DNA from 3 places in the Streptomyces afghaniensis genome. Region 1 is predicted to be linked to each of the others. Evidence: riboswitches for the same ligand, from Rfam matches in the RefSeq annotation. Region 1 holds a riboswitch; each other region holds the start of a gene.
What was found. Region 1 has a riboswitch for cyclic di-AMP ahead of ACH4G3_RS05480 (M23 family metallopeptidase). Riboswitches for the same ligand answer to the same signal wherever they lie in the genome.

Region 2: another riboswitch for cyclic di-AMP. It lies ahead of ACH4G3_RS29255 (transglycosylase family protein); the one in region 1 lies ahead of ACH4G3_RS05480 (M23 family metallopeptidase).
Region 3: another riboswitch for cyclic di-AMP. It lies ahead of ACH4G3_RS24530 (C40 family peptidase); the one in region 1 lies ahead of ACH4G3_RS05480 (M23 family metallopeptidase).

The regions. Positions count from the first base shown of each region.
Region 1 covers NZ_JBIRGJ010000001.1:1,303,369-1,313,275, forward strand. The annotation lists gene ACH4G3_RS05455 (aspartate aminotransferase family protein) at 1-726, shown strand, start outside; gene ACH4G3_RS05460 (helix-turn-helix domain-containing protein) at 788-1,432, shown strand; gene ACH4G3_RS05465 (DUF6126 family protein) at 1,429-1,548, shown strand; gene ACH4G3_RS05470 (tyrosine-protein phosphatase) at 1,570-2,367, opposite strand; gene ACH4G3_RS05475 (alpha-galactosidase) at 2,547-4,622, shown strand; cyclic di-AMP (ydaO/yuaA leader) riboswitch at 4,934-5,097, shown strand; gene ACH4G3_RS05480 (M23 family metallopeptidase) at 5,100-6,014, shown strand; gene ACH4G3_RS05485 (DUF6250 domain-containing protein) at 6,205-6,933, shown strand; gene ACH4G3_RS05490 (GDSL-type esterase/lipase family protein) at 7,079-7,864, shown strand; gene ACH4G3_RS05495 (serine hydrolase domain-containing protein) at 8,103-9,194, opposite strand; gene ACH4G3_RS05500 (helix-turn-helix domain-containing protein) at 9,416-9,907, shown strand, end outside.
Region 2 covers NZ_JBIRGJ010000008.1:97,379-107,285, reverse strand. The annotation lists gene ACH4G3_RS29280 (GNAT family N-acetyltransferase) at 1-501, shown strand, start outside; gene ACH4G3_RS29275 (SurA N-terminal domain-containing protein) at 770-1,423, shown strand; gene ACH4G3_RS29270 (nucleoside triphosphate pyrophosphohydrolase) at 1,491-2,471, shown strand; gene ACH4G3_RS29265 (cytochrome P450 family protein) at 2,515-3,789, shown strand; gene ACH4G3_RS29260 (transglycosylase family protein) at 3,944-4,873, shown strand; cyclic di-AMP (ydaO/yuaA leader) riboswitch at 5,102-5,268, shown strand; gene ACH4G3_RS29255 (transglycosylase family protein) at 5,273-5,953, shown strand; gene eno (phosphopyruvate hydratase) at 6,242-7,522, shown strand; gene ACH4G3_RS29245 (FtsB family cell division protein) at 7,638-8,114, shown strand; gene ACH4G3_RS29240 (DUF501 domain-containing protein) at 8,167-8,697, shown strand; gene ACH4G3_RS29235 (Ppx/GppA phosphatase family protein) at 8,694-9,635, shown strand.
Region 3 covers NZ_JBIRGJ010000006.1:439,697-449,603, reverse strand. The annotation lists gene pcrA (DNA helicase PcrA) at 1-1,948, opposite strand, end outside; cyclic di-AMP (ydaO/yuaA leader) riboswitch at 2,239-2,413, shown strand; gene ACH4G3_RS24530 (C40 family peptidase) at 2,422-3,591, shown strand; gene ACH4G3_RS24525 (SLAC1 family transporter) at 3,714-4,727, shown strand; gene ACH4G3_RS24520 (hypothetical protein) at 4,705-5,058, opposite strand; gene ACH4G3_RS24515 (C40 family peptidase) at 5,483-6,550, shown strand; gene ACH4G3_RS24510 (LuxR C-terminal-related transcriptional regulator) at 6,568-7,311, opposite strand; gene ACH4G3_RS24505 (ATP-binding protein) at 7,308-8,600, opposite strand; gene ACH4G3_RS24500 (PspC domain-containing protein) at 8,778-9,907, shown strand, end outside.

The sequences.
Region 1 (9,907 bases):
CGGGCCGCCCAGGAACTGCTGCACCGGCACAAGGCGCTGCTCATCGCCGACGAGGTGCAGACGGGCCTCGGCCGCACCGGCGACTTCTACGCCTACCAGCACGAGGAGGGGGTGGAACCCGACCTGGTGTGCGTGGCCAAGGCGCTCTCCGGCGGCTATGTGCCGGTGGGCGCCACGCTCGGCAAGGACTGGATCTTCAAGAAGGTCTACTCGTCGATGGACCGGGTGCTGGTCCACTCGGCGAGCTTCGGGTCCAACGCGCAGGCCATGGCGGCCGGCCTGGCGGTGCTGTCGGTGATGGAGAACGAGCAGATCGTCGCCGGCGTCCGCGCCACCGGGGAACTGCTCAGATCCCGGCTCGAGGCGCTGACGGACAAGTACGAGATGCTCGCCGACGTCCGCGGCCGGGGCCTGATGATCGGCATCGAGTTCGGCCGGCCGAAGTCGCTGAAGCTGCGCAGCCGCTGGGCCATGCTCCAGGCCGCGCGCAAGGGACTGTTCGCGCAGATGGTCGTCGTACCGCTGCTCCGCAAGCACCGGATCCTCACCCAGGTCTCCGGCGACCACATGGAGGTGATCAAGCTGATCCCGCCGCTGATCATCGGCGAGCGGGAGGTGGACCGGTTCGTCGATGCCTTCACGGCCGTGATGGACGACGCGCACGACGGCGGCTTGATGTGGGACTTCGGCAAGACGCTCGTCAAACAGGCGGTGGCGAACCGGTGAGGCCTTTTGCCTCTGAGACAAGAAATTTGCCACACGGGCAAGGCTCCGGCTGAATGGAGGCATGAGCTCCTCCGAGCCCGAGCGGTCCTCCGGGGCCGCCCCGTCGCCCGACCAGGCAGCGGATGCGCTGCCCGCCGTCGCGCCGCAGCTGCGGTCGCTGCGGCGCCAGGCCTCCCTGACCCTGGAGGCCGCGGCCCGCGCCGCCGGGCTGTCGCCCGCCCACCTCTCCCGCCTGGAGACCGGGCAGCGCCAGCCCTCCCTGCCGATGCTGCTCGCGCTCGCCCGCATCTACGGTACGACGGTCGCCGAGCTGCTCGGCGAGACGGCCGCCGCCCGGGACGCCGTCATCCGCGCCGCCGACATGGAGCCGACCGCGGCGGGTGGCTGGACGTACTGGCAGGCCGGCGCGCCGGCGCGCGGGATGCAGGCCCTGCGCGTCCACGTCCCGTACGGCTCCCAGGGCGACATCGTGCGCGTCCATCCCGGTGAGGAGTGGCTGCACGTGCTGCGGGGACGGCTGCGACTGCGCCTCGGCGACACCACGCACCAGCTCGCGCCCGGCGACAGCGCCCACTTCGACTCGCTGACCCCGCACCGGATCGCCGCCCAGGACCCGGACGGCGTCGAACTGCTCTTCGTCCACACCCTCTTGCAGAGCCCCACGGCCGCCCTGTGCCTGGGCCCGACCCCGGGAGACACGCCGTGAAGGACATGGAGGAGAAGTTCCCCCGCGCCCTGTGGGTGCGGCTGTTCATCTACCTCGTCGTGGGCCATGTCTTCGCGGCCTTCGTGTACTTGCTGTTCGAGGTGGGGGCCAAGTAGCCGCGGGGCGGGCGCCGTACGTCAGTCGAGCAACCGCTCGCGCAGCCGCTCACGGGTCCGGGGGGTGAGCCCCAGCCCCTTCTCCAGATAGGGGTCGACGCCGCCCCAGGTCTCCTCGATGGTGTCGAAGGCCGCCGACAGATACTCGGCGCGCGCGTCGAACAGGGGGCTGAGCAGCTCCATGACCTCGGGAGAGTAGGCCGAGGCGGCGGAGCTGCTGCGGTGCACCTTGTAGCGGCGGTGCTTGGCGTTGGACTTCAGGTAGTCGTCGACGATCGCCTCGCGCTCGACACCCAGCGCGAGGAGCGTCACCGCGATGGACAGACCCGCCCGGTCCTTGCCCGCCGCGCAGTGCATCAGGGCGGGGACGCTGTCCTCGGCGAGCGCGTGCAGCACCTGGGAGTGCTCGGTCGTGCGGGTCCCGATGATCATGCGGTACGAGGCGATCATGCGGTCCACGCCCTTGCCGTCCGAGAGGATCGCGCGCAGCTGGTCCAGGTCGCCGTCGCGCACCATCTTCCAGAACTCGGCGCCGTCGGCGGGGTCGCTCAGCGGCAGGTTCACATTGCGCACGCCCGGCAGCTCGACGTCCGGCCCTTCGAGCTTCTGGTCGGCCGCGTTGCGGAAGTCGAAGATCGTGTGCAGGCCCAGGGAGCTCAGGAAGGCGGCGTCCTCCCCGGTCGCGTGCGCGAGGTGGCCGCTTCGGAACAGCACGCCCTGCCGCACCCGCCGTCCGTCCACCGTCGGCAGTCCGCCCACGTCGCGGAAGTTGCGCACTCCGGCCAGCTCCGGCTCGGTCGACGGGACCTGCTGTGTCACGAGGGCTCCTCCCCTTCGGCGCCGTCGGCGCGGCTCGTCGACGGGCACCACTCGACGATACGACATGCCTGCCTGGGGCAATGAGTTGTCCACAGGCGTTGCCGGAAGCCCCAGCGGCACTTGATGATGTTGGGGCCTGGTCGCACCTGGTCGGGCTTGTTCGAATCTGTGAGGCCTTGATGCTGGACATCTCCGAAGACGGTCGTACATGGGTGCTCTCCGGGCCGGCCAGCAGCTACGCCGTCCATGTCACCGACCGGGACGAGCTGCTGCACCTGCACTGGGGGGCCCGGATCGGCCTGGCCGACGCCGAGGCCCTCGCCGTCCGGCCCCTGCCGGACTACTGGCCCTTCGAGTCACCGCTCGACGGACGCGAGGAGTATCCGGTCGAGGGCGGCCCCCGTTTCACCCGGCCCGCCCTGTCCGTACGCACCGGCGAGCGGCGCGGCACGGAGTGGACCTACGAGGGGCACGACACCGAGGACGGTGAGCTGCGGCTGCGCTTCCGCGACGGCGACCTGGCCATCACGCTGCACTACCGGATGCGCTCCGCGACGGACGTCGTCGAGCGCTGGGTGACCCTCGACAACCACGGACCCGCCGTCGAGGTGCTGCGCGCCGACTCCGCCACCTGGACCCTGCCCGACCGCGACGCCTGGCGGCTGTCCCAGCTGCACGGCCGCTGGGGCGCCGAGTCCCGGCTGGAGCGCTCCGCCCTCACCCACGGCGAGAAGGTCATCGGCAGCCGCCGCGGCCACACCGGTCACCAGCACCTGCCGTGGGTCGCGCTCGACACCGACGCGACCGAGGAGCACGGCGAGGTCTACGGATGCGCCCTGGGCTGGTCCGGGTCCTGGCGGATCGCCGTGGCCCAGCTCCCGGACGCGCGCGTGCAGATCACCGGCGGGGCCGGGTACGACGACTCGGGCCTGCTGATGCTGGGCACGGGGGAGTCGTACACGACCCCCGTCTTCGCCGGGCTCTTCAGCGACGGCGGCCACGGCGGGGCCAGCCGCGCCTGGCACGCCTACCAGCGGACGTACGTGATCCCGGACGCCGACCAGGACCGGCCGGTGCTGTTCAACTCCTGGGAGGCCACGGAGTTCGACATCTCCGAGGAGCAGCAGCGGGCGCTCGCCGAGCGGGCCGCCGCCATGGGCGTCGAGCTGTTCGTGGTCGACGACGGCTGGTTCGGGGCGCGTACCAGTGACCGGGCCGGGCTCGGTGACTGGACCCCCAACCCCGACCGCTTCCCGGGCGGGCTCAAGCCGCTCGCCGAGCACGTGCACGGCCTCGGTATGCAGTTCGGGATCTGGGTCGAGCCGGAGATGGTCAACCCGGACAGCGATCTGTACCGCGCGCATCCGGACTGGGTGCAGTACCAACCGGGACGAAAGCGGACGGAGTTCCGTAATCAGCTCGTACTGAACCTGGCTCGTGAGGACGTCCAGGAGTACCTCTGGGAGCGGCTCGACGGGCTCCTCTCCAGCGCGCCGGTCGACTACGTCAAGTGGGACTTCAACCGCTGCTTCACCGACGCCGGCTGGCCGGACGACCCCTACCCGCAGCGGCTGTGGGTCGACCACGTACACGCCCTGTACGGCCTGCTGGACCGGCTGCGGGCCGCCCATCCCGGAGTGGCCTTCGAGTCCTGCTCGGGCGGCGGCGGCCGGATCGACCTCGGTGTGCTCGGCCGCACGGACCAGGTGTGGACCTCGGACAACACCGACCCGCTCGACCGGCTCGCCATCCAGCACGGCTTCAGCCAGATCCATCCGGCCCGCGTCATGGCCGCCTGGGTCACCGACAGCCCGAACGCCATGCTCAACCAGCGGGCCAGCTCCCTGCGGTTCCGGTTCGTCAGCGCCATGGCCGGGGTGCTCGGGGTCGGCGGCGACCTCACGAAGTGGACGGAGCGGGAACTCGCCGAGGCGCGGGACTGGGTGGAGCTCTACAAGGAGATCCGGCCCGTGGTGCAGCACGGCGACCTGTACCGGCTGCGCCCGCCGGAGGGCGGTCTGAGTGCCGTGCAGTACGCCCTCGGCGACGAGACCGTCGTCCTCGCCTGGCTCCAGGCGCAGCGGTACGGCGAGCCCGTTCCGGCGCTCCGGCTGAGGGGTCTTGACCCCTCAGCATCGTACGAATGCCTCGAAACGGGCGAAGTTCACCGAGGTGCCGTGCTGCTCCACCACGGACTGCGGGTCGGTCTGCGCGGGGACCTGGACGCCACCGTCGTCCGGCTTCGGCGCAAGTAGCCGTTCTGTCCGAATAGGGAGTGCTTCGGTTGTTTAGGCATAACGTGCCCCGACTGTAAAGGAGATGAGGTCGGGGTGCGTGAGCATCGTCATATTCGTGACGATGTGTTGTTGCCATGTGCACGTAATTCTGGCGTCAATCAGGGGTATTGCGGAATGCGGGAGATCGGTAATCCACGCTCCGTGACGGAAAAATTGTCGGCGCGTCAAGAAAAACGCCGTCACGGGCAACCGCAAGCTTGTCCGTTTGCGTCCTGGTCGCTTACGTTCCACACCCATCCGGACGGACGCCTAATCCTGCCGCCGCCCGGATCCCGCACACACTGACCCGACGTACGGCAGGAGCGGGGGACCCACAGGTAAGACGCCTGTTCCGGTTCCCGGAACGGCTTGGGGTTAAGCCGCGCCTCGGCGTGGCCGGGCATCTCCAGTCCGAACCCGACAGCTCACCTCGCAGGCGACGGAGAGGAATTCGCCATGCCCGCGAAGGGTAAGCACCGCCGCCCGAAGACCCAGCGTTTCACCCGTTCCATCGCCGTCGCCGGAACCGGCGGGGCCGCTCTCGCCCTTCCGCTCATGGGGGCCGCCGGCGCCCACGCCGCCACCCCGCAGTCGGCTCCGGAAAAGGCCGTCCAGTCGGCTCCGGCCGCCGAGAAGAAGGCCGCCGAAAAGGCCACGGGCGCTCGCTCGTACACCGTGCGGGCCGGTGACTATCTCGCGAAGATCGCCGACGAGCACCACGTCGACGGCGGCTGGAAGAAGCTCTACTCGGACAACCGCGACGCCGTCGGCGACGACCCGTCGCTGATCCACCCCGGCCTGAAGCTGTCGATCGGCAAGAAGGCGGCGAGCGCCCCGAAGGCCTCCGCCCCGTCCGCGCCGAAGGCCTCGGCCCCGAAGCCGTCCGCCGCCGAGTCGGCCCCGAAGGCGGAGACCGCCGCCAAGCCGGCCGCCGCCAAGCCCGCCGCCGAGAGCAACTCCAGTGGTTTCACCCTCCCGGTGGCCGGCGCCACTGTCGGCACCCCGTACCACATGTCCGGCAGCATGTGGTCCAGCGGTTACCACACCGGTGTCGACTTCGTCGTTCCGACCGGCACCTCGCTCAAGGCCGTCGGCGCGGGCACGGTCGTCTCCGCCGGCTGGGGCGGCGCCTACGGCAACCAGGTCGTCATCAAGCTCGCCGACGGCTACTACGCCCAGTACGCCCACCTGTCCCAGCTCTCCGTCTCGGCCGGCCAGACCGTGACGGCGGGCCAGCAGGTCGGACTGTCGGGCGCCACCGGCAACGTGACCGGACCGCACCTGCACTTCGAGATCCGCACCACGCCTGACTACGGCTCGGACGTGGACCCGGTCGCCTTCCTGCGCTCGCACGGCGTCTCCGTCGGCTGACCGACCGCACGACCACCTGCCTGACACGCGACCGAAGGCCGGACCCGATCCCCGGGTCCGGCCTTCGGTGTGTGCCGGGGCCGACAGGCCAAGGGATCGACAGGGGGCGGCAGTTGGGACAGAGTGATCCCGACCGGAGTGCAAGCGCTTTCTGGAGCCTTCCAGACGGATCCCCGAGGAGCTGTGTCCCATGCCGACCACCCGCAGAGCGCTGGGGGCCCTGGCCGCCGGAGCCGCCCTGGCGGCGCTCGCCCCGACGGCGACAGCGACGGCGAGCGCGAACGCCGCGTCCCGTCAGCGCCGCCTCATCGCCCGCGACGACTTCCGCCACGGCCTCGGCCAGTGGGCGACCGAACTCCAGGGCGGCGGCACCGTCACCGCCTCTCGCGGTGTCCTCGAGATCGACGTACCGAGCGGCGCGACCGTCTGGTTCAGGCGGCGGCTCGAAGGCCCGTACGTCCTCGAGTACACCGCCACGCCCGTGTCCGAGGGCGGGGTCAACGACCGGGTCTCGGACCTCAACAACTTCTGGAACGCGACCGACGTCCGCTCCCCGGGCGATCTCTTCGCCACGCCGCGTGGCGGGGCGCTGGAGGAGTACGACCACCTGACGACGTACTACGCCGGTTTCGGTGCCAACTACAACACCACGACCCGGTTGCGTCGGTACGTCGGTGAGCCCGGTGTCCGGCCCCTGATCTACGACTACACCGAGCCGCTGCTGGTGCCGGGTGAGCCGAACAAGGTGCGGGTCGTCTCCGACGGTTCGACGGTGCGGTGGTGGAACAACGGGAGGCTCGTGTTCGACTACAGCGACCCCGAGCCGTACACAAGTGGGCACTTCGGCTTCCGGACCGTGTGGAGTCACTTCCGGATCACAGGGTTCCGGGTGTGGCGACTGACCCCGCAACATCGCTGACGGGTGGCCTATTCCGGAGTTGGCGAACACTTTAGGAGTGGCTTATCTCACCGCCCGTCAACCCTTTCCTACGGTCGCGTAAGTCACATTCGAAGGTGAATCATGAGCTGCTGTGGCAGACGATTCGAAGAGTGACAGCAGAGCAGTGATCGGGTCGTACGTGGCGGTGGGGGACAGCTTCACCGAGGGCGTCGGTGATCCCGGCCCCGACGGGGCGTTCGTCGGCTGGGCCGACCGGTTCGCCGTCCTGCTCGCCGACCGCCGGCCCGAAGGCGACTTCCAGTACACGAACCTCGCCGTGCGAGGGAAGCTCCTCGACCAGATCGTGGCGGACCAGGTTCCGCGGGCTGTCGAAATGGCCCCGGACCTGGTCTCGTTCTGCGCCGGGGGCAACGACATCCTCCGGCCGGGTACCGACCCGGACGAGGTGGCCGAGCGCTTCGAGCGGGCCCTCGTGCGGCTCACCGCCGTGGCCGGCACGGTGATGGTGACGACCGGGTTCGACACCCGGGGGATGCCCGTGCTCAAGCACCTGCGGGGCAAGATCGCGACGTACAACGGGCATGTCCGGGCCATCGCCGACCGGTACGGCTGCCCGGTGCTCGACCTGTGGTCCCTGCGCAGTGTCCAGGACCGCAGGGCCTGGGACGCCGACCGGCTGCACCTGTCGCCCGAGGGGCACACGCGGGTGGCGCTCCGTGCGGGGCAGGTGCTCGGACTGGAGGTTCCGGCGGACCCCGAGCAGCCTTGGCCGCCGCTGCCGGCGCGGGGGCCGCTCGAGGTTCGGCGCGACGATGTGCACTGGGCGCGGGAGTTTCTGGTGCCGTGGATCGGGCGGCGGCTGCGTGGGGAGTCGTCGGGGGATCATGTGACGGCGAAGGGGGCGCTGTCGCCGGAGGACATCAGGATGCGGATCGCTTCGGTGGCGTGAGGGCAGCGGGCGCGGTACCTGCGGCTGCGTGGGGTGCGTGCCGGCGCCTTCGCGGTGGTGTGGGTCGGGGCCGCGCCGGGGGGTGTCCGTCCTCGGAACGGCGCGATGGGGTTGCGTACCGACTCACCGTCCGTTGACGCGCCAACCGTTGCGGGCGGACACCCCCCGACACGGCCCCTTCTCGCCGTCGGCGGGTGCGGGCGCGTCTCGGCTGCTCCTCGGCCCACCGCGTTCTGGATCAGTCCGTCGACGCGATCCGCTCGGTCCGACCGCCGAACACCTCCTTGACGAGCCTCTGTGTCGCCTTCTGGAACGGCTCGGCCAGGGACATCGCCGCGTCGTCCACGTAGTTCAGCGCGGCGGTCAGGGTCCTGCCGCCGTCGGGCGTGCTGTACATCAGCGCCGCGTGGCCCGTGATGCCGCCGTTGTGGGTGATGATCGTGCCACCGTCGTCCGTGTCCTGGACGAACACCCCCAGGCCGTAACCCGCCTTGGGGTGCGGCGTGCACATCTCGGCGAGCAGTGGAGCCGGCAGGAGCTTGCTGCCCAGGAGGGCGGAGATGAACGTGTGCAGGTCCTCGGTGGTCGAGATCATGTCGCCGCCGCCGGAGATCCAGGAGGGGTTCTGGCGGGTGACGTCCACCGTCTTCTGCCGGCCGTCCTCCTCGTACCGGTAGTAGGCGTGGGCGTGCGGCGCGGGAACCTCCTGCTGCGTGTACGGCGCCACGGTGCCCGACAGTCCGAGCGGCCCCAGGATCCGCCGCTGCATCTCATCGGCCAGCGCGCAGCCCGCGACCTTCTCGACCAACAGCTTGGCCAGCACGTAGTTGGTGTTGGAGTAACTCCAGTCCGTCCCCGGCTCGAAGCGCGCAGGCTTGGACAACGCCAGCCGTACCAGTTCTTCCGGCCGGTAGGTCTTGAACCGGTTGTCCACCCACTCCTTGCCCGAGACGGGGATGCCCGGCGCGAACGTCCCGTCGTCGTAGAACTCGCCGGTGAAGTTGAACACCCCGCTGGTGTGCTGGAGCAGCATCCGGACCGTGATCCGCCGGTCCAGCCCGAACTCGGGCAGGTAGTCGCCCGCCGGTGTGTCCAGCCCGATCCTGCCATCGGCCACCAGTTGCAGCACCAGGGTCGCGATGAAGGTCTTGGTGTTGCTGCCGATCCGGCAGTGTCCGTCGGCCGGCGGCTCGGCGCTCTCGCCCAGCTCGCGCACGCCGGCGCTGCCGACCCACTCGCCCCGCTCGTCGTTCACGCGTAACTGCACCCCGGTGAAACCGGAATCGACGATCTCCTGAATGGCCTTCTGCAACTCCGGGCGATCCGCCATCGTGCTGTCCTTCCGCTCGTTGTTTCGGCAGAAAGAAAGCTACGTTGCCTTCGCGGATGCGGCAATATCGTCGTTGCGTGTACGTGGTGTTTGGGCAGGTAGAGACTTGGAGATCGTTGCAATGGGGAGTGGAATCAATGCAACGGAGGGGTGGTGATCGTTGCAATGGATGAAGAATTAACGCTATGCTGCCGGCATCGAGGAGCACGAAGGAGTTCACTATGCCGGGCGGCAGGCTCACCCAGCAGGAACGTCAGCAGATCGCGCAGGGGGTGGGTGATGGCCTCGCCTACGCGGAGATCGCCAGGCGTCTTGGTCGTCCGACCTCGACGATCACGCGTGAGGTGATGCGTAACGGCGGCCCGACCGCCTACCGCGCCGACCTGGCCCACCGCGCCACCGAACGCCGGACCCATCGGCGCAGGCAGGCCGCTCCCCGGGGGGCACGGGTACCTGCGCCGGCTCATGGGCGTGACGTCGAGGCCGTGCGCGAGTACGAGGAGATGTTCACCACCCTCCTCATGCAGCAGGGCCTGCCCAAGATGATGTCCCGTGTGCTGACCTGCCTCTACACCACCGACGCGGGCAGCCTCACCGCGTCCGAACTCGTCCGGCACCTTCAGGTCAGCCCGGCGTCCGTGTCGAAAGCGGTCGCGTTCCTGGAAAGTCAGGGCCTCATCCGCCGGGAGCGCGGCGAGGGCCGCCGCGAGCGC
Region 2 (9,907 bases), on a different contig from region 1:
AACGGCTGGGACACGGTCCTCGTGTGGGCGTTCTCCGACCTGCGCCGCGGGGTCCGCCCCGACACCGTCAGCGCGATCTCGATCTCCGTCGCCCCGCACGCCCAGGGCAGCGGCCTGTCCGGGGCGATGCTCTCGGCCATGCGCGACAACGCCCGGGCGCGCGGCTTCCGGGAGGTCGTCGCCCCGGTCCGCCCCAACGCCAAGCACCTGGAACCGCACACGCCCATCGAGGAGTACGCGCACCGGGTCCGCCCCGACGGCCTGCCCCAGGACCCGTGGCTGCGGGTCCACGCCCGGGCCGGTGCCACGATCGACTCCGTGGCACCGGCGTCCATGACGGTGGCCGCCTCACTGGCGGACTGGCGCCGCTGGACGGGGCTGCCCTTCGACACCCGGGGCGACGTCGAGGTGCCCGGCGCCCTGGTGCCGGTGCGCTGCGAGCCGGAGCGCGGGTACGCGGTGTACGTCGAGCCCAACGTGTGGATGCGGCATTCCCTGTGACCAGGTGGGGCCCGCCACCGCGGCGAGTCCGGGAGCGGGCTCGACGCCCAGCGCACTTCATCGCACCGGTGATCCCCAGACCCGAAGACCCGGGAGGGAACCGCGCCGACCCCCCGAACACGGTTCCCCTCCCGGCACGGCCCGCGCGGCGGTGCCGGAAGTCCCGGTGAATCGTTGGTCGAATGGGTTGGCCAGAGCCTGGCCACTGCCTACCATCGATCACCGCAAGACCTTGTGCACCGTCGCACAATCTCCTCGGGAGGTCTCCTTGCACCGCCGCCGTCGCACCGCGCTCGTCCTCACCGCCGCGATCGCCGCTGCGGCGCCCCTTCTCACCGCCTGCGGCAACGACGCGCATCCCGGCGCGGCGGCCGTGGTGGGCGGCCAGCGGATCACCGTCTCCCAGCTGGAGGAACGGGTCGGCGAGGTGCGCGCGGCCCAGCGGGCGGCCGTGCGGGACGACGCCCAGTACCAGCAGGCCATCGCCGGGACCGGCACGCTCACCCGCGACACCCTGCACACCATGATCCTCGACCGGGTGCTGCACCGCGCCGCCCAGGACGCCGGTGTGACCGTCACCCGCAGAGAGATCCAGGAGATGCGGTCCGGGCTCGAGGAGCAGGCCGGCGGCGCCAAGGCACTGGAGACCACCTGGCTCCAGCAGTACGGAATCCCGCCGGAGCGCCTCGAGGAGAACCTCCGCCTCCAGCTGGAGGCCCAGAAGCTCGCCCGGAAACTCGGCACCGACACCAACCGTCCAGAGTTCTGGAAGGCCCTGTCCGAGGCCTCCAAGGACCTGAACGTCGACCTCAACCCGCGCTACGGCACCTGGGACGTCCAGAAGAGCAGCCGCGCCGACGCGAAGACGCCGTGGGTGCGGGACGTGTCGGCGGCGCAGGCGCAGGCGCAGCGGAACATGTAGGGCGTCTGTCCCCGGAGGCACGGGGATGACGTCCGGGGCTGTCGGCGGCGTGGGATAGCTTCGAATCGTGAACGCCAACAGCCCCGAAGCCACCGGCCGCATCGTCCTGCTCACGACCAGCCACCGCGTCGCCCCCGGCCTGCTGTCCTGGCCCGCCTGGCAGGCACTGCACGCGGCCGACCAGGTGCTGTGCGCGGACGGCGCGCACCCGCAGCTGCCGTATCTGCGCGAGGCGGGGATCACCGTCGACGAGGCGGCCCCGACGGCCGAGCAGCTGGTCGACGCCTGCGCCGGCGGCCGCACGGTGGTCGTCGTGGCGACGGGCGAGGGCGAGCCGGCCCTGACGGACGGCCTGGCCCGCCTCGCCGGCACCGGCCGTGTCGCCATGCCCGAGCTGGAGCTGCTCCCCGCCTCCTACGACCTGCCGGGCGCCCGCCTCCTCGATCTCGTCCAGGTCATGGACCGTATCCGCGCCGAATGCCCGTGGTCGTCCCAGCAGACCCACAAGGGTCTGGCCAAGTACGGCATCGAGGAGGCGTACGAGCTCGTCGAGGCGATCGAGGAGGGCGACCGCGACGAGCTGCGCGAGGAGCTCGGTGACGTGCTCCTCCAGGTCGTCTTCCACGCCCGGATCGCCGAGGAGGGCAGCCCGGAGGACGGGGCTAATCCCTTCTCCATCGACGACGTCGCCGCCGGCATCGTCGCCAAGCTGATTCACCGCCACCCGCACGTCTTCGGCGAAGAGACGGCAACCACGCCCGAGGAGGTCAAGGCGCACTGGCTGCGCACCAAGGCGGTCGAGAAGCAGCGCACCTCGATCACCGAGGGCATCCCTCTTGGCCAGCCCGGCCTGGCCCTCGCCGCCAAGCTGGCGTCCCGGGCCCGCACCGCCGGCCTGGACATACCGCTCCCGCCGGTGGAGGGCATCGGCTACGACCTGCTGGCTCTGGCCGTCCGTGCGGAGGCGGAGGGCGTCGACCCGGAGGCGGCCCTGCGAGCGGCGGCCCGCGCGTACCGGGACGCGATCAGGGAGGCGGAGCAGGGCTGAGACCGGCCGAGGGAGGGGGCGGGGAGCCGGATACCGTCGGGGAGTGACCGACCAGCCCCAGCCCAGCACCCCGGCCGCCGCTCCCGACCTCTTCACCTGGGAGTTCGCGAGCAACCCCTACCCCGCCTACGCCTGGCTCCGCGAGCACAGCCCCGTCCACAGGACGCGGCTCCCCAGCGGCGTGGAGGCCTGGCTGGTCACGCGGTACGCCGACGCCAAGCAGACGCTCGCCGACCACCGGCTCTCCAAGAACCCGGCGCATCACGACGAGCCCGCGCACGCCAAGGGCAAGACCGGGATCCCCGGGGAGCGCAAGGCCGAGCTGATGACGCACCTGCTCAACATCGACCCGCCGGACCACACCCGGCTGCGGCGGCTCGTCTCCAAGGCGTTCACGCCCCGCCGGGTCGCCGAGTTCGCGCCCCGGGTGCAGGAGCTCACCGACGGGCTCATCGACGGGTTCGCACGGAAGGGGTCCGCCGACCTCATCCACGAGTTCGCCTTCCCGCTCCCCATCTACGCCATCTGCGACCTGCTCGGCGTCCCCCGCGAGGACCAGGACGACTTCCGCGACTGGGCGGGGATGATGATCCGTCACCAGGGCGGGCCCCGGGGCGGCGTGGCGCGGTCCGTGAAGAAGATGCGCGGCTACCTCGCCGACCTCATCCACCGCAAGAGGGAGGCGCTGCCCGACGAGCCCGCCCCCGGCGAGGACCTCATCTCCGGGCTCATCCGCGCCTCCGACCACGGCGAGCACCTCACCGAGAACGAGGCCGCGGCCATGGCCTTCATCCTGCTGTTCGCCGGTTTCGAGACGACCGTGAACCTGATCGGCAACGGCACCTACGCCCTGCTCACCCACACCGAGCAGCGCGCGCGCCTCCAGAGCTCCCTCGCCGCCGGGGAGACCGGCCTCCTGGAGACCGGAGTCGAGGAGCTCCTGCGCTACGACGGCCCGGTCGAACTCGCCACCTGGCGGTTTGCCACGCAGCCGCTCACCATCGGCGGGCAGCACATCGCGCCCGGCGACCCGGTCCTCGTCGTCCTGGCCGCCGCCGACCGGGATCCGGAGCGGTTCGCCGATCCGGACGTGCTCGACCTCGCCCGCCGCGACAACCAGCACCTCGGCTACGGCCACGGCATCCACTACTGCCTCGGCGCCCCGCTGGCCCGTCTGGAGGGCCAGACCGCGCTCGCCACGCTCCTCACCCGCCTCCCGGACCTGCGGCTCGCGGTGGACCCGGCCGAGCTGAGATGGCGCGGCGGCCTCATCATGCGCGGGCTGCGCACGCTGCCGGTGGAGTTCTCGGCGGCATGAAGTGACGAAACATCAGACCTGTGATCTTCACGTGATCTGCGCGGCATGAACTTGTGACAAGTGATCGTCTGCCGATACGTTCACCCATCATCAGCGCGGCCCTGGGGGGACCCGGCGCCGCGCCGGTCACTGCTGTCTCGCGAAAGGTCTCCGTATGCTCTCCGGGAACGGTCGGCACCGTCGCCCCCGCCAGGCTCCGGCTCTCCTCGTCGCGGCCGGGGTGACCGGCTCCGCCATCGCGATTCCGCTCCTCGGGGCCTCCGGTGCCAGCGCGGCCGACGGCACGACCTGGGACCGGGTCGCGGACTGCGAGACCGGCGGCGCCTGGAGCCAGAACAGCGGCAACGGGTACTTCGGCGGCCTCCAGTTGTCCCAGGAGGACTGGGAGAACCACGGCGGCCTCGACTACGCCCCGAGCGCCGACCTGGCCAGCCGCTCCCAGCAGATAGCCGTGGCCGAGAGAATCCTCGCCGACCAGGGGGTCGGCGCGTGGCGCACCTGCGGGCTGCTCTCCGGCCTTGAGCAGGACAAGAATTCGGACACGTCCGACTCGTCCAGCTCCTCCGACTCGTCCGCGCCGACGGACTCGCCCGGACTGCTCGACTCCACCGAGTCGCCCTCTGACGGGCAATCGACTCCGGAGGACGAAACTGACAAGTCCGACAAGTCGTCCGATTCCGCCGAGTCTTCGACACAGGACCCGTCGCCCGCCCCCGAGAGTGACAAGCCCGACAACTCCCGCCAGGACGACGGCTCTTCGGCACCCGCCGAAACCGAAACCGGCACCGCCTCCGGCCGCCACCGCGGCCCCAGTGCAGACGAGGGCACCGCGAGCGAGGACGGCCGTACGTCCGGGTCCACCGGACGGCACGCCTCGCGCGACGACGAAGCCTCCCGGGAGGCGACGGACGGCTCCTACACCGTCCGGCCCGGCGACACTCTCTGGTCCATCGCGAACTCCCTCGACCTCAGCGGCGGATGGCGCGCCCTCTACGTCGGGAACGAGACGGCCGTCGGTACCGACCCGAACCTCATCCGCCCCGGTCAGAAGCTCACGGTAGAGGGCGAAGCGGACGACAGGTAGCCGGTGGGGCAGTACGGAAACGGCGGCGGAAGTCACCCTGAAACCGTGCGAGTTCACGTCACTGTTCGCGGCTAATGTCCCTTATCGGTGCGGTGAGAGATAGATCTCAGAAGCCCTGATCGTCTTTGAAATTCCGCGGATCGCATGTCTACGGTCATGACCGCTCGCCACCGCGAGCCCCGGCTGCCGCAACGCCGAATCCTGCCAGCGGCCGTACGGGAACAGTCGTCGCGTCAAGCGCCGTAGGCAGGAGCGGGGGACCCAAGGTAAGTGCCCGACCGGCCGGTTGTGCCGGAAGGGCTTGGGGTGAAGCCGTGTCCCGGGAGGGACGCGGCCGGGCAACTCAACCGGCCCGAACCCGACAGCTCACCTCGCAGGCGTCGGTGAGGGGATCTCTCCATGCTGTTTTCCGGCAAGGGCACGCACCGCCGTCCGTCCAAGGCCTCTCGGGTCATCGCCATCGCCGGTGTCACCGGTGCCGCCGTCGCCGCCCCGCTGATGGCGGCCGGCAACGCCTCCGCCGCCACCGCCTCCGAGTGGGACGCCGTCGCCCAGTGCGAGTCCGGCGGCAACTGGTCCATCAACACCGGCAACGGTTACTACGGCGGTCTGCAGTTCTCCGCCTCCACCTGGTCCGGCTACGGCGGCACCAAGTACGCCTCCACCGCCGACCAGGCCACCAAGGAGCAGCAGATCGAGATCGCCGAGAAGGTCCTCGCGAGCCAGGGCAAGGGTGCCTGGCCGGTCTGCGGCAAGGGTCTGTCGAGCGCCGGCTACAGCGGCGGCTCCGCGCAGAGCAGCGGCTCCACCGAGACCCGCCAGACCGAGCAGCAGCCGGCCTCCCGCTCCGACGAGCGCCCGGCCCAGACCCAGAAGACCCAGAAGACCGTCACCACCCCGACCGGCAAGAAGGTCAAGAAGGGCGACGGCGAGTACAAGGTCGTCAAGGGTGACACCCTCAGCTCCATCGCGACCGAGCACAAGGTCGAGGGCGGCTGGGAGAAGCTGTTCGAGCTGAACAAGGACATCGTCACGGACGCCAACCTGATCTACCCGGGCCAGCAGCTGCACCTGAAGTAAGCAGCGCCCCGCCCGTCCCCACGGGCACGGCCCATCCCCGTCCCCACGGGTTCCCCGCCCCGGTGCGTCTTCCCCCGTACGCACCGGGGCGGGGTTTTTTCCGCCGGTCTTTGCGATCCGGCTTTGTTCCGTTCGGAAACAATTTACTCTCGGTTCTGTCCATGGGGTGGGCGACCCGGTGGCCGATCGCCCGGAGCCGGTTAGGCTCATGTCGCGAGCCACCGCGGCCCGCGCCTCGCCGGGTCCACGCGGCCCGCGTACCCGCGTCACATGAAGAAGGAGATGCTCGTGCCGTCCATCGACGTCGTCGTAGCCCGGGAAATCCTGGACTCCCGAGGCAACCCCACGGTCGAGGTCGAGGTCGGCCTCGACGACGGCAGCACCGGTCGTGCCGCCGTCCCGTCCGGCGCCTCCACGGGCGCCTTCGAGGCCATCGAGCTGCGCGACGGCGACTCGAACCGCTACCTCGGCAAGGGTGTGGAGAAGGCCGTCCTCGCGGTCATCGAGCAGATCGGCCCGGAGCTGGTCGGCTACGACGCCACCGAGCAGCGCCTGATCGACCAGGCCATGTTCGACCTGGACGCCACCGACAACAAGGGCTCCCTCGGCGCCAACGCCATCCTCGGCGTCTCCCTCGCCGTCGCCCACGCCGCCTCCGAGGCCAGCGACCTGCCGCTGTTCCGCTACCTGGGCGGCCCGAACGCGCATCTGCTGCCGGTGCCGATGATGAACATCCTGAACGGCGGCTCGCACGCCGACTCCAACGTGGACATCCAGGAGTTCATGATCGCCCCGATCGGCGCGGAGTCCTTCTCCGAGGCCCTGCGCTGGGGCGCCGAGGTCTACCACACGCTGAAGAAGGTCCTGAAGTCGAAGGGCCTCGCCACCGGCCTCGGCGACGAGGGCGGCTTCGCCCCGAACCTCGGCTCCAACCGCGAGGCCCTCGACCTCATCCTCGAGGCGATCAACGAGGCCGGTTACACCCCCGGCGAGCAGATCGCCCTCGCGCTCGACGTCGCCGCGTCCGAGTTCTACAAGGACGGCGTCTACACCTTCGAGGGCAAGGAGCGCTCGGCGGCCGAGATGACCGAGTACTACGCGGAGCTCGTCGACGCGTACCCGCTCGTCTCCATCGAGGACCCGCTGTTCGAGGACGACTGGGAGGGCTGGAAGACCATCACCGCCAAGCTCGGTGACAAGGTCCAGCTCGTCGGCGACGACCTGTTCGTCACCAACCCCGAGCGCCTGGCCCGCGGCATCGAGGAGGGCGCGGCCAACGCCCTGCTGGTCAAGGTCAACCAGATCGGTTCGCTCACCGAGACCCTGGACGCCGTCGAGCTGGCCCAGCGCAACGGCTTCAAGTGCATGATGTCCCACCGCTCCGGCGAGACCGAGGACGTCACCATCGCCGACCTGGCCGTCGCCACCAACTGCGGCCAGATCAAGACCGGCGCCCCGGCCCGCTCCGAGCGCGTCGCCAAGTACAACCAGCTGCTGCGCATCGAGGAGATCCTCGACGACGCGGCGGTGTACGCCGGCCGCAGCGCCTTCCCGCGCTTCAAGGGCTGATCGCCGAAAGGCCCGACCCGTAAGAGGCAGCGTCGTACGTACGTCCCCGTACTCGGTCCCGTACCGTGTCCGGGGACGTACGCGCGTATGACGGTGGAGCGGGAGGCGGACAGACATGGCCGTGAAGGACCGGGACCGGTTCTCCACCGCGACCAGGATCCGGCTGCTCGGCGAGCAGACCGCGGCCCGGGTCTACCGCTCCCAGACCAGGCGCCAGGCGCGCCGCTCCCGGCTGACCGGCCGGGCCGCGCTGCTCGCCCTGGTGATGTGCTCGCTGATCGTGGCCCTGGCCTACCCGATGCGGGAGTACGTCTCGCAGCGCGCCGAGATCGACGACCTCCAGCGCGAACAGCAGCAGGCCCGGCAGCGCGTCGAACGGCTGCGCGACCAGAAGGCGCGCTGGCAGGACGACGCGTACGCGGAGCAGCAGATCCGGCAGCGGTTGCACTACGTCATGCCGGGGGAGACGGGGTTCATCGTCGTCGACCCGCACGCGGCGAAGCAGTCGCACGCCGACCTCGGGGCGGCCGACCGCCCCTGGTACTCGAACGTCTGGGACGGGGTCGACAAGGCCGACGCCTTTGACCAGTGAACCCGGAACCCAGCCAGTGACCTGAACCCAGAAAGACAGCCTGAACACAGTCATGGAAACGCCCCCGCCGACCACCCCGCGCACCGAGCCCACCGACGCGGACGTCGAGGCCTTCAAGCAGCAGCTCGGCCGGCCCCCGCGCGGCCTGCGCGCCATCGCGCACCGGTGCCCGTGCGGGCAGCCCGACGTCGTCGAGACGGCCCCGCGGCTGCCGGACGGGACGCCGTTCCCCACGCTGTACTACCTGACGTGCCCGAAGGCGAACTCGGCGATCGGCACGCTGGAGGCGAACGGCGTGATGAAGGAGATGACCGAGCGGCTGGCCTCCGACCCGGAGCTGGCGGCGGCGTACCGGGCGGCGCACGAGGACTACATCAGGCGCCGTGACGAGATCGAGGAGCTGAAGAACTTCCCGAGTGCGGGCGGCATGCCGGACCGGGTGAAGTGCCTGCACGTGCTGGTGGCGCACTCGCTGGCCGCCGGCCCGGGCGTGAACCCGCTGGGCGACGAGGCCCTGGCCATGCTGCCCGAGTGGTGGCGCAAGGGCGCCTGTGTGACGACCGTCGAGGAGGACGTCCAGTGACCCGGGTCGCCGCCGTGGACTGCGGTACGAACTCCATCCGGCTCCTGGTCGCCGACGCCGACCCTGCTACGGGCGAGCTGACCGACCTGGACCGCCGGATGACGATCGTGCGGCTCGGGCAGGGCGTCGACCGCACCGGCCGGCTCGCCCCCGAGGCGCTCCAGCGGACCTTCGCGGCGTGCCGCGAGTACGCCACGGTCATCAAGGAGCACGGGGCGGAGCGGCTGCGGTTCGTCGCCACCTCCGCCTCCCGCGACGCCGAGAACCGCGACGAGTTCGTGCGCGGCGTGCTGGACATCCTGGGCGTCGAGCCCGAGGTGATCTCCGGGGACCAGGAGGCCGAGTTCTCCTTCACCGGCGCCACCAAGGAGCTCGCCGGGCGCGACCACCTGCCGAAGCCCTACCTCGTCGTGGACATCGGCGGCGGCTCGACCGAGTTCGTCGTCGGCGACGACCGGGTGCGCGCGGCGCGCTCGGTGGACATCGGCTGTGTCCGCATGACCGAGCGGCACCTGGTCCGGGACGGGGCGGTGAGCGACCCGCCCTCGCAGGAGCAGATCGCGGCGATGCGGGCGGACATCGAGGCCGCCCTCGACCTCGCCGAGGAGACGGTCCCGCTGCGCGAGGCCCGCACGCTGGTCGGCCTGGCGGGGTCCGTGACGACCGTGTCGGCGATCGCCCAGGAGCTGCCCGAGTACGACTCGGCCGCCATCCACCACTCCCGTGTCTCCCACGACCGGGTCCGCGAGATCACCGAGTGGCTGCTGCGCTCCACGCACGCCGAGCGCGCGGCCGTGCCCTCCATGCACCCGGGCCGGGTCGACGTGATCGGAGCGGGGGCCCTCGTCCTGCTGTCGATCATGGAGCGGATCGGCGCGGAGGAGGTCGTGGTCAGCGAGCACGACATCCTCGACGGCATCGCGTGGTCGGTCGCCTAGGGCGGGCTCCAGGCCGCTTCTGAGCAGGCAAGGATCACGTTTGAGCGCCTCCGGGGGGCTCGCGCGAGCCCCCCGGGAGCAGCCCTCCGGAAAAGTTCGTGAAGTTCTTCACAAGGAATTCGGCACTCCAGGGCGACGAGAAGGGTCGCGTTGACCCTTCTGGGGGCCCAAGAGGCCTTTGAACGCGTTCAGAAGCATGGTATGGGCGCCCCTGGGAAGGTGCCCGCAGAAGGGTCCGGCGGAGGGCTCACAGGGGGGTCCGCGGGCCAGAG
Region 3 (9,907 bases), on a different contig from region 1:
ACTCCAGGCCCTTGGCGGTGTGCAGGGTCATCAGCGTGATGACGCCGTCGCCGTCCTCCTCGTCGGGGATCTGGTCGGAGTCGGCGACCAGCGCGACCTGTTCGAGGAAGTCGGACAGTGTCCCCTGCTCGTCCTCGCCGCGTTCCTGCTCGAACTCCATGGCGACGGCGGCGAGTTCCTGGAGGTTCTCGATCCGGGTCTCGTCCTGCGGGTCGGTGGAGGCCTGCAACTCGGCGAGGTACCCGGTGCGTTCCAGGACGGCCTCCAGCACGGTGGCCGGTCCGGCGCCGGACTCGACGATCGTCCGGAGGTCCTCCATCAGCGTGTTGAACCGCTTGACGGCGTTGGTGGAGCGCGCGGCCATGCCGTACGCCTCGTCCACACGCTTCAGCGCCTGCGGGAAGCTGATCTTCTCCCGCTGGGCGAGGGCGTCGATCATCGCCTCGGCGCGGTCGCCGATGCCCCGCTTGGGGACGTTGAGGATCCGGCGCAGCGGCACCGAGTCCTCCGGGTTGGCCAGCACGCGCAGGTAGGCCAGGACGTCCCGGACCTCCTTGCGCTCGTAGAAGCGGACCCCGCCGACGACCTTGTAGGGCAGGCCGACGCGGATGAAGATCTCTTCGAAGACACGGGACTGGGCGTTGGTGCGGTAGAACACCGCGACGTCGCCGGCCTTCGCCTCGCCGGCGTCCGTGAGGCGGTCTATCTCGTCGGCGACGAACTGCGCCTCGTCGTGCTCGGTGTCGGCGACGTACCCGGTGATCGTGGCGCCCGCGCCCGCGTTGGTCCACAGGTTCTTGGGGCGGCGGGACTCGTTGCGCTCGATGACCGCGTTGGCCGCGCTGAGGATCGTCTGGGTGGAGCGGTAGTTCTGCTCCAGCAGGATCGTCGTCGCGTCCGGGTAGTCCTCCTCGAACTGGAGGATGTTGCGGATCGTCGCGCCGCGGAAGGCGTAGATCGACTGGTCTGCGTCACCCACGACGCACAGCTCGGCGGGCGGGACCTCGGCCTCGGGCGGTACGTCGACGGGGTGCTCGGAGGTGCCGACGAGCTCCCGCACGAGGGCGTACTGGGCGTGGTTGGTGTCCTGGTACTCGTCCACCAGCACGTGGCGGAAGCGGCGGCGGTAGTGCTCGGCGACGTCCGGGAAGGCGCGCAGCAGGTTGACCGTCGTCATGATCAGGTCGTCGAAGTCGAGGGCGTTCGCCTCGCGCAGCCGCGACTGGTACATCGCGTAGGCCTGGGCGAGGGTCTTCTCGAAGCCGTCCGTGGCCTGGGCGGCGAAGTCCTCCTCGTCGATCAGCTCGTTCTTCAGGTTGCTGATCTTGGCGCTGAAGGACTTCGGCGGGAAGCGCTTGGGGTCGAGGTCGAGGTCGCGGCAGACCAGGGCCATCAGGCGCTTGGAGTCGGCGGCGTCGTAGATCGAGAAGGAGGACGTGAAGCCGAGCTTCTTGCTCTCGCGCCGCAGGATGCGCACGCACGCGCTGTGGAAGGTCATCACCCACATCGCGTTCGCCCGTGGGCCGACGAGCTGCTCGACGCGCTCCTTCATCTCGCCCGCGGCCTTGTTGGTGAAGGTGATCGCGAGGATCTGGCCCGGGTGCACGCCCCGCTCGGCGAGCAGGTGGGCGATGCGGTGCGTGAGCACGCGGGTCTTGCCGGAGCCGGCGCCGGCCACGATGAGCAGCGGGGAGCCGGAGTGCACGACGGCGGCGCGCTGGTTGTCGTTCAGCCCCTCCAGGAGGGCGGCGGTGTCCACCACCGGGCGCGGGGCGCCGTCGCGGTAATAGGCGTCCCGGTCCGGGGGCACGTCGAACTTCCCGCCGAACAGATCGTCCGGAACCGGCTCCGGTACGTGATCGTCCTCGGGTGGCGGCGGGGGCTCGTCCGCGGGGCCCCGCTGGGCCTGGAGGTCCGCCAGGAAGCTGTCGTCAAAGAGGCTGCTCATCGCTCTCCGAGTCTAGGGCGCCCCACTGACAGCCCGCCGCCGCCCTGAGAACATCGCCGAAACGACCCCTTCGTCACCCTGCATCCCCGCATGATCACAGTCCGCTACAGACGTCACGATTATGGACGACTCGTGACCAACCCCCCTTGACCGGTCACTCTCGGCGACGCTCCGGGATAAGGTCACGAAAATGTATCGGGCATATCACCCATCAACCTTCACAAGGGCCACACCAGTTGGCTACCGTGCGGGCAGGCCGCACGACCCCCACCGGCGAACGTCGCCGGGCCGCGCGGCCTCCGCCGAGTCCGGTGTGCCGCAGCGGCAGCCGGAGCCGGGGACCCAACCGAGAAACTCTGGGGTGAATCGGCCCGACTCCCTCCACGGAGACGGCCGTAGGGCAACCCTTCCGATGTACCCGCCCGAACCCGACAGCTAACCCGGTAGGCGGAGCATGGAAGGAGTCGCCTCCCTTGGCGTCGCACCGCAAGTCGCGTCCCGCTGGTACGCGCGTCGCAGGCATACGGACCCCCGCCCTCGCAACGGCGGCCCTCACGTCCGTGGCCCTGCTGTCCCAGTCGGCCAACGCCGCCCCCGAGGCCGACGGCAAGCCGAGTCTCGAGGAAGTCGAGAAGAAGGTCGACGACCTGTACCGCCAGGCCGAGTCGGCGACCGACAAGTACAACTCGGCCAAGGAAAAGACCACCAAGCAGCGAAAGCGCGTCGACACCCTTCTCGACGACGTCGCCAAGCGCACCCAGAAGCTCAACGAGGCACGGGAGGAACTCGGTTCCTTCGCCGCCGCCCAGTACCGCACCGGCGCCTCCGCCCCGGACACGGCGACGTTCCTGCTCGCGGACACCCCGCAGGACTACTTCGACCAGACCCAGCTGATGGACCGGATGACCGGCCGTCAGAAGGTCGCGGTCGACGACTACGTCACCCAGCAGTCCGAGACGATGAAGAAGCGCCAGGAGGCCACCGAGAGCCTCGAGACGCTGACCGAGACGCAGGGCGACCTGAAGACGGCCAAGGCGACCGTCCAGCAAAAGCTCGCCGACGCCCGCGAGCTGCTGTCGAAGCTGACCGCCGAGGAGAAGGCGCGGCTCGCGGCGATCGAGAGGGAGAAGCAGCAGGAGGCCGCCCGCAAGGCCGCCGAGCTGGCCCGGCAGCAGGCCGCGCAGCAGAAGGCGCAGGAGGAGGCCGCCCAGCAGCAGGACAGCGGCTCCTCGTCGGCCGGCTCCGGCTCGTCCTCCTCGACAGCCCCGGCCGACTCCTCCTACGCCACCAAGGCCGAGAAGGCGCTCGCCTTCGCCCGTGCCCAGATCGGCAAGCCGTACGTCTGGGGCGCCGTCGGCCCCGGTTCCTACGACTGCTCCGGCCTCACCCAGGCCGCCTGGAAGGCCGCGGGCGTCACCCTGCCGCGCACGACCTACGACCAGGTCAACGCCGGCACCACGGTCCCGCTGGCCGACGCCCAGCCCGGTGACCTGGTCTTCTTCTACGACGACGTCACCCACGTCGGCATCTACATCGGCAACGGCATGATGATCCACGCCCCGAAGCCCGGCACCTACGTGCGCGAGGAGTCGATCTACTACGACGGCGAGTCGGCGATCCACAGCGTGGTGCGGCCCGCCTGAGGGCCGTAGGTCACGGCATGCGGATCACTGAGGGCACGCGCGCGTGAGGGCGCTCGCGCGTTTTTGAGGCGCCCGCGCGTGCCCCGCTCACATCGCGCGCGGCGCCTCCTAGCATCGGCCCCATGCCCGGCCCCTCCCCCTCCACCGACTGGTGGGCGCAGCGCGCGCCGTCCGCCAGTGCCGCCGTACTGACGACCGGCACCCTGTCGGTCGGTCTGGATCTGGCGGGGTACGGCGTCCTCTCCCGTATCGCCCTCGGCGTGGCCTGCGCGGCCTGGCTGATGCTCGCCGCGGACTTCACCCTGCGGCTGCTGCCGGCCGGCACGAGGTGGCGGTCGTACGCGGGGGTGCCGGGCCTTGTGGACACCGTGGCGGCGGCCGCCCTCACCACCGTGGCGGCGACGGCCGTCCTGGGCACCGGCTTCTCGGCGGCCGGCTCGCAGGCTCTGGCCGCGGCCCTGCTGGTGCTGGCCGTACTGCTCTGGCCCGTGCCGCTGGCCCTCCCCGCGCAGGACGGGGAGCGGCGCAGGCCCGGGACCGTGTTCACGCGCTGCATGGCCACACAGGGGCTCGCCGTGCTCGGCGCCACGCTCGCCGCTGCCGAGTCGGCCGCCTGGCTGGCCCACGCGGCGCTGGTGCTGTTCTGGCTGGGGCTCGTGCTGTACGTCCTCGCCCTGGCCCGTTTCGACGTGCGGCAGGTGGCGGAGGGGCGCGGCGACCACTGGCTCGTGGCCGGGGCGCTCGCGCTCTCGGCGCTGGCCGGGGCACGGCTGATCAGCTCCGACAGCGCGCAGCTGTACCTGTGGAACGTCGACGACCGCGGCACCCTGAGCCATGTGACGGTCGCGCTGCTCGTGCTCACACTGGTCTGCTGCGCCGTCCTGCTCGCCGCCGAGTTCCTTCGGCCCCGGCCCCGCACCGACATCCGCCGCTGGGCGACCGTGTTCACCTGGGCCATGACGGCGACGGCCGCACTGGCCGTCGCCGCCGCCCTCGACGTCTCCTGGCTCGACGGCCTGGGGGAGGTACTGCTGTGGGTCTCGGTGGCCGCGTGGCTCGTGGTCACCGCCTGGACGGTCGCCTCGGCCCGGGCCTGCGCCGTGCCCGGCCGGGTCAGGTCCAGAGCACGGCGATGAAGACGTTCGCCGTGGTCAGCGCCCCGACGAGGCCGAACAGGCCCTTGTCCACCTGCTCGTCGTCCCGCTTCACGTAGACCAGGCCGAGGATCACGATCAGCAGGGCCAGCTTCACGCCGATCTTGATGTTGTTCACGGACTGGTCGTCGGCCTGGTTGAGGCCGACCAGGATCACACCGGTGACCAGCATCGTCAGCGCGCCGTGCAGCATCGCGGGGGTGTAGCGGGCGGTGCCCTCGCCCATCGCCTTCATCTGGGTGAGGAAACCGCCGAGGAGGGATGCGATGCCGATGATGTGGAGGCCGACGAAGAGGTGGATGAGTACGTCCATGAGGCCGGAGCCTAATCAGGGGCTCCACAGCCGCCCGACACCGGCCCGTCGGGTGCATATATGCGCCCCATAGCACCCGCCCGCCGCCTCGAACCCATGATTCGGCGCATCGGTCATCACGCTGAGTCAAGTCGACGGCGGCGGGACGAGGGCACGGTCGCATACGGTCACCGCCGGTCCTCTCGGGACACTTCCGCGCAGCCGCCACCGGGCCGCCGCGGCGACGTTTAGCGTCCTCCCCCAGGTGTCCGGCTCCCCACCGCCGCCCGGGCCAGGGGCGGCAGTCGGACGCCACCGCCGAGAAGATCCGGCGGCGGTCCGCTTCCCCTGTGCGGGCCGCCGCCGGACGCGCAGGCCGCCCGTCCGCTCCCCCTGGCGGCCGTACGCACCCGTCGGCGGTCGCAGGAAAGGACGTGGCCCCCAGGTGGCAGCGCACCGCAAGCCCCGCCGGCACTCCGCGAGCGGCAACACGGCCCGTACGGCCGCCACGATCGCCCTCGCGGGCGCGGCGACCGCGACGGGTCTCGACGGCACCGGACACGCCGAACCCGAGCTCACCCCCGGGCAGGTCAAGGCCAAGGTGGACGAGCTGTACCAGGAGGCGGAGGTCGCCACCGAGAAGTACAACGGCGCGAAGGAGAAGGCCGAGGCGGCCGGACGGCGGCTGAAGGACCTCCAGGACCAGGCGGCACGCAAGGAGGAACGGCTCAACTCCGCACGCGAGGCACTGGGTTCGGTCGCCGCCGCCCAGTACCGCGCGGGCGGCCTCGACCCCGCGCTCCAGCTCGCCCTGTCCGACGATCCCGACCGGTACCTCGACAACGCCGAGTTCGTCGAGCGGGCCGGCAACCGGCAGCGGGCCGATGTCGCGCGCGTACGCCGGCAGCTCCGGGAGATCGAGCAGCTGCGCGGGGCCGCCCACATCGAGCTGACCTCCCTGAAATCGCGGCAGACGGAGCTGCGACGGCACAAGAAGACGATCACCGGCAAGCTGGGATCCGCGCGTCAGCTGCTGTCCCGGCTCACCGCGCAGGAACGTGCCCGCATCGGCGACACGAGGGGCACGGGCCGCGCCTCACGCTCCTCGACGGGTGCGCGTGACAGCCTGACCGCCCCAGGGTCCGTCCGCGCACAGGCGCCCAACTCCCGCGCGGCCGCCGCCGTGTCCTACGCCTACCGGAAGCTCGGCAGCCCCTATGTCTGGGGCGCGACCGGCCCGAACGCCTTCGACTGCTCGGGCCTCGTCCAGGCCGCGTACCGCTCCGCGGGCGTCTCCCTGCCCCGCACGACGTACTCCCAGATCGACGCGGGCCGCCGCGTCTCCCGCTCCGAACTGCTCCCCGGGGACCTGGTGTTCTTCTACGCCGGTATCAGTCACGTCGGCATCTATGTGGGCGACGGCCGGATGATCCACGCCCCGAGCCCCTCCGCCCCGGTCCGGGTCGCCCCGCTCGACGAGATGCCGTTCACGGGTGCCACCCGGGTGGTCTGACCAGGGCCGCGCCCGGGTCACACCAGCCGGCGGGCCGTCGCCCAGCGCGTCAGCTCGTGCCGGTTGGAGAGCTGGAGCTTGCGCAGGACCGCCGAGACATGCGACTCGACCGTCTTCACGGAGATGAACAGCTGCTTGGCGATCTCCTTGTACGCGTATCCCCGGGCGATGAGCCGCAGCACCTCGCGCTCGCGCTGGGTGAGGCGGTCCAGGTCCTCGTCGACCGGCGGCGCGTCCGTGGAGGCGAAGGCGTCGAGGACGAACCCGGCCAGCCGCGGGGAGAAGACCGCGTCGCCCTCCTGCACACGGAAGATGGAGTCGACGAGGTCCGTACCGGTGATCGTCTTGGTGACGTACCCACGGGCCCCGCCGCGGATCACGCCGATCACGTCCTCGGCGGCGTCCGACACGGACAGCGCGAGGAAACGGACGGGCTGCTCGGCGTCGGCCATCAACGGGGCGCAGCGGCGCAGCACTTCGACACCGCCGCCACCGGGCAGGTGCACGTCGAGGAGGACCACCTCGGGCCGGGTCGCTGTGATGACCGTGACCGCCTGGTCGACGTCCGCGGCCTCGCCGACGACCTCGACTCCGGTCTGCTCGGTCTGCCCGATCTCGGCCTGGACCCCCGTACGGAACATGCGGTGGTCGTCGACGAGGACCACGCGCACACGGCGACCGCCGGTGCCGCCGTCCGACTCCGCGGACCCGGCCGCCTCCGCCGATCCCGCCGTACCGTTCTCCTCGGTCGGGTCGCTCATGACGTCTTCTCCGCCCTCTCCATCTCCAGCTCGACCTCCGTGCCGCCGTCCGGCACCGCGCGCAGTCGCGCCGTACCGCCGTTGCGCTCCATGCGGCCGATGATCGATTCTCTGACACCCATCCGGTCGGCGGGTATCGAGTCGAGGTCGAAGCCGGGGCCGCGGTCCCGGACGGACACGAAGACCGTCTTCCCCTCGACCTCGGCGAAGACCTGTACGGCTCCGCCCTCGCCACCGTACTTGGCGGCGTTCACCATTGCTTCGCGCGCGGCCTGCATCTGCGCGCCGATTCTCTCGTCGAGCGGGCAGTCGCCGACGACCACGACCTCGATGGGCACGCCGTGCTTGTCCTCCACCTCCGCCGCGTTGCGCCGCACGGCGTCGGCGAGGGTCGTGGGTTCGTCGGCCTCGTCCTTGCCCGTGCCCTCCGGCTTGTACAGCCAGGTGCGCAGGTCGCGCTCCTGGGCGCGGGCGAGGCGGCGCACCTCGCTCGCGTTCTCCGCGTTGCGCTGGATCAGGGTGAGGGTGTGCAGCACCGAGTCGTGCACATGCGCGGCGACCTCCGCGCGCTCCTGGGCACGGATGCGCATCAGGCGCTCCTCGGAGAGGTCCTGGGTCATGCGCACCAGATACGGCCCGGCGAGAAGCGTTATCCCGACGAGGACCGCGAGCGCCGCCTGCAGGACGGAGCCGAGGTGGGCGGCGGAGCCCTGCATGACGAAGATGCCGGAGACACCGGCCGTCACCAGCAGCACACCGCCCACGGAGCGCAGCAGCGTGACCGTACGCCGACGGCGGCCGACCTCGGCCCAGCGGGCCCTGCGGGCGTTGTCGGCCTGCCGCCAGACCAGGGCGACGCCCGCGCCGACGAGCACCATGGGCCAGAGGTACGCCCTGGCCCCGCCGCTGAGGTTCACATTGCCCACGAACACCATGGCCACGACGACCATGAGGAGCAGGGCCACGATCTGGCCCTTGTCGGGTCTGCGGGCGACGAGTCTGCGGCGGCCGTCGGGCGCGGTCTCCGATGCGACCGGCGACGGCGGCTTCTGCGCCTCGACGCCGCCGACGCCGAGCGGGACGAAGAACCAGAACGCGGCGTACAACAGCGCGCCGAGACCGTCGGCCATGAACAGGCCGATGAAGACGAGCCGGACCCAGATCACGGGCAGCCCGAGGTGCCCGGCGAGCCCTCGCGCCACACCACCGAGCCAGCGTCCGTCACTGCTGCGGTAGAGCTTGCGCGGCGGCCGCGGTTCGGCGAGTGGCGCTGCTGCGGCTTCCGACATGCCATTGATGGTCACACGGCCGGAAGTCCGGAGCATCAGGGTCGGCCCCTAAGACTCCCCTGATCTCCGAGCCCAGGCCTTCGAACGCTTCCCGAGCCGTCCCTCAGGGCCGATATCAGGGTCCGGCCAGGGTCATTCCGGCTGCCGCGGGGCCGCCGCGCCCGTCACCATGGACCCATGACCGATCACGAGCACGCCGCGACGGGTCCGGGACCCGGCTCCGGCCCGCGCCCCGCCCCGGGCGCCGGGCCGCAGGATGCCGCGCCCGCCGCGGCCGGCCCCGTGGGGGAGGCCGCCCCGCCCGGACCACCGCACAGGTTCCGGCGCGACCGCCGCCACAAGGCCCTGGCCGGCGTCTGCGCCGGGCTCGGGCGGCAGTGCGACATGGACCCGGTGATCTTCCGGATCACCCTCGCGGTGCTGTCCGCCACCGGCGGCATCGGCCTCCTCTTCTACGGCTTCGCCTGGCTCGTCGTCCCGTACGACGACGAGGACGAGAACGAGGTGCGCAAGCTGCTGACCGGCCGTGTCGACGGCCAGGCCCTGACAGCGGTGCTGTTCGCGCTGGTCGGCTGCGGTGTGTTCCTGACGTTGCTGAACAACGGCGGGGTGCTGACCTTCGCCGTCGTCCTCTCCCTCCTCCTCGCGGGCGCCGGTTACTGGTCGCGCCAGCGCGGTGCGCCCAGCCCCGACCCGCTGGCCGCCCAGGCCGCCGCCGACGCCCCGCCCGAACCCCAGGCGCCGCCGGTGGGTATCACCTACCCGTCCTGGTGGCGCGATCCCATCGTCAAGGACGGCACCCACATCGGTGGCACGGGCTACCTCTGGGGCCCGCGCGACACCCGCGACCTGGACGTCGCCGCGGCCATCAACATCAGCCTCGGCACCCAGGCCGGCGACCGCGAGGACATACCCGTCCCGCGCACGCGGCCGCCCGAGCGGCGCGGCCCCCGCCGGATCGGCGGCTGGGTCTTCCTGCTGGCCCTGCTCGCGGGCGCGCTGGGCACGAGCCTGACGTGGGACCAGCACCCGCTCGGTACGAGTCTGCAGACCGGCCTGTCCTGTGCGCTCGCCGTTCTGGGCCTGGGCATAGCGGTCAGCGCCTTCCTGGGGCGGACCGGCGCCGGCTCGATCCTCCTGGCGATCATCACGGCCGGTCTGCTCGCCGGCTCGGCGGCACTGCCCAAGGACATCGGCACGCAGTGGGAACGCACGACCTGGCAGCCCACGACGGTGGCGGGCGTACACCGGCAGTACGACCTGGGCACGGGCGTCGGCACCCTGGACCTGACCAAGGTGGCCGTGGA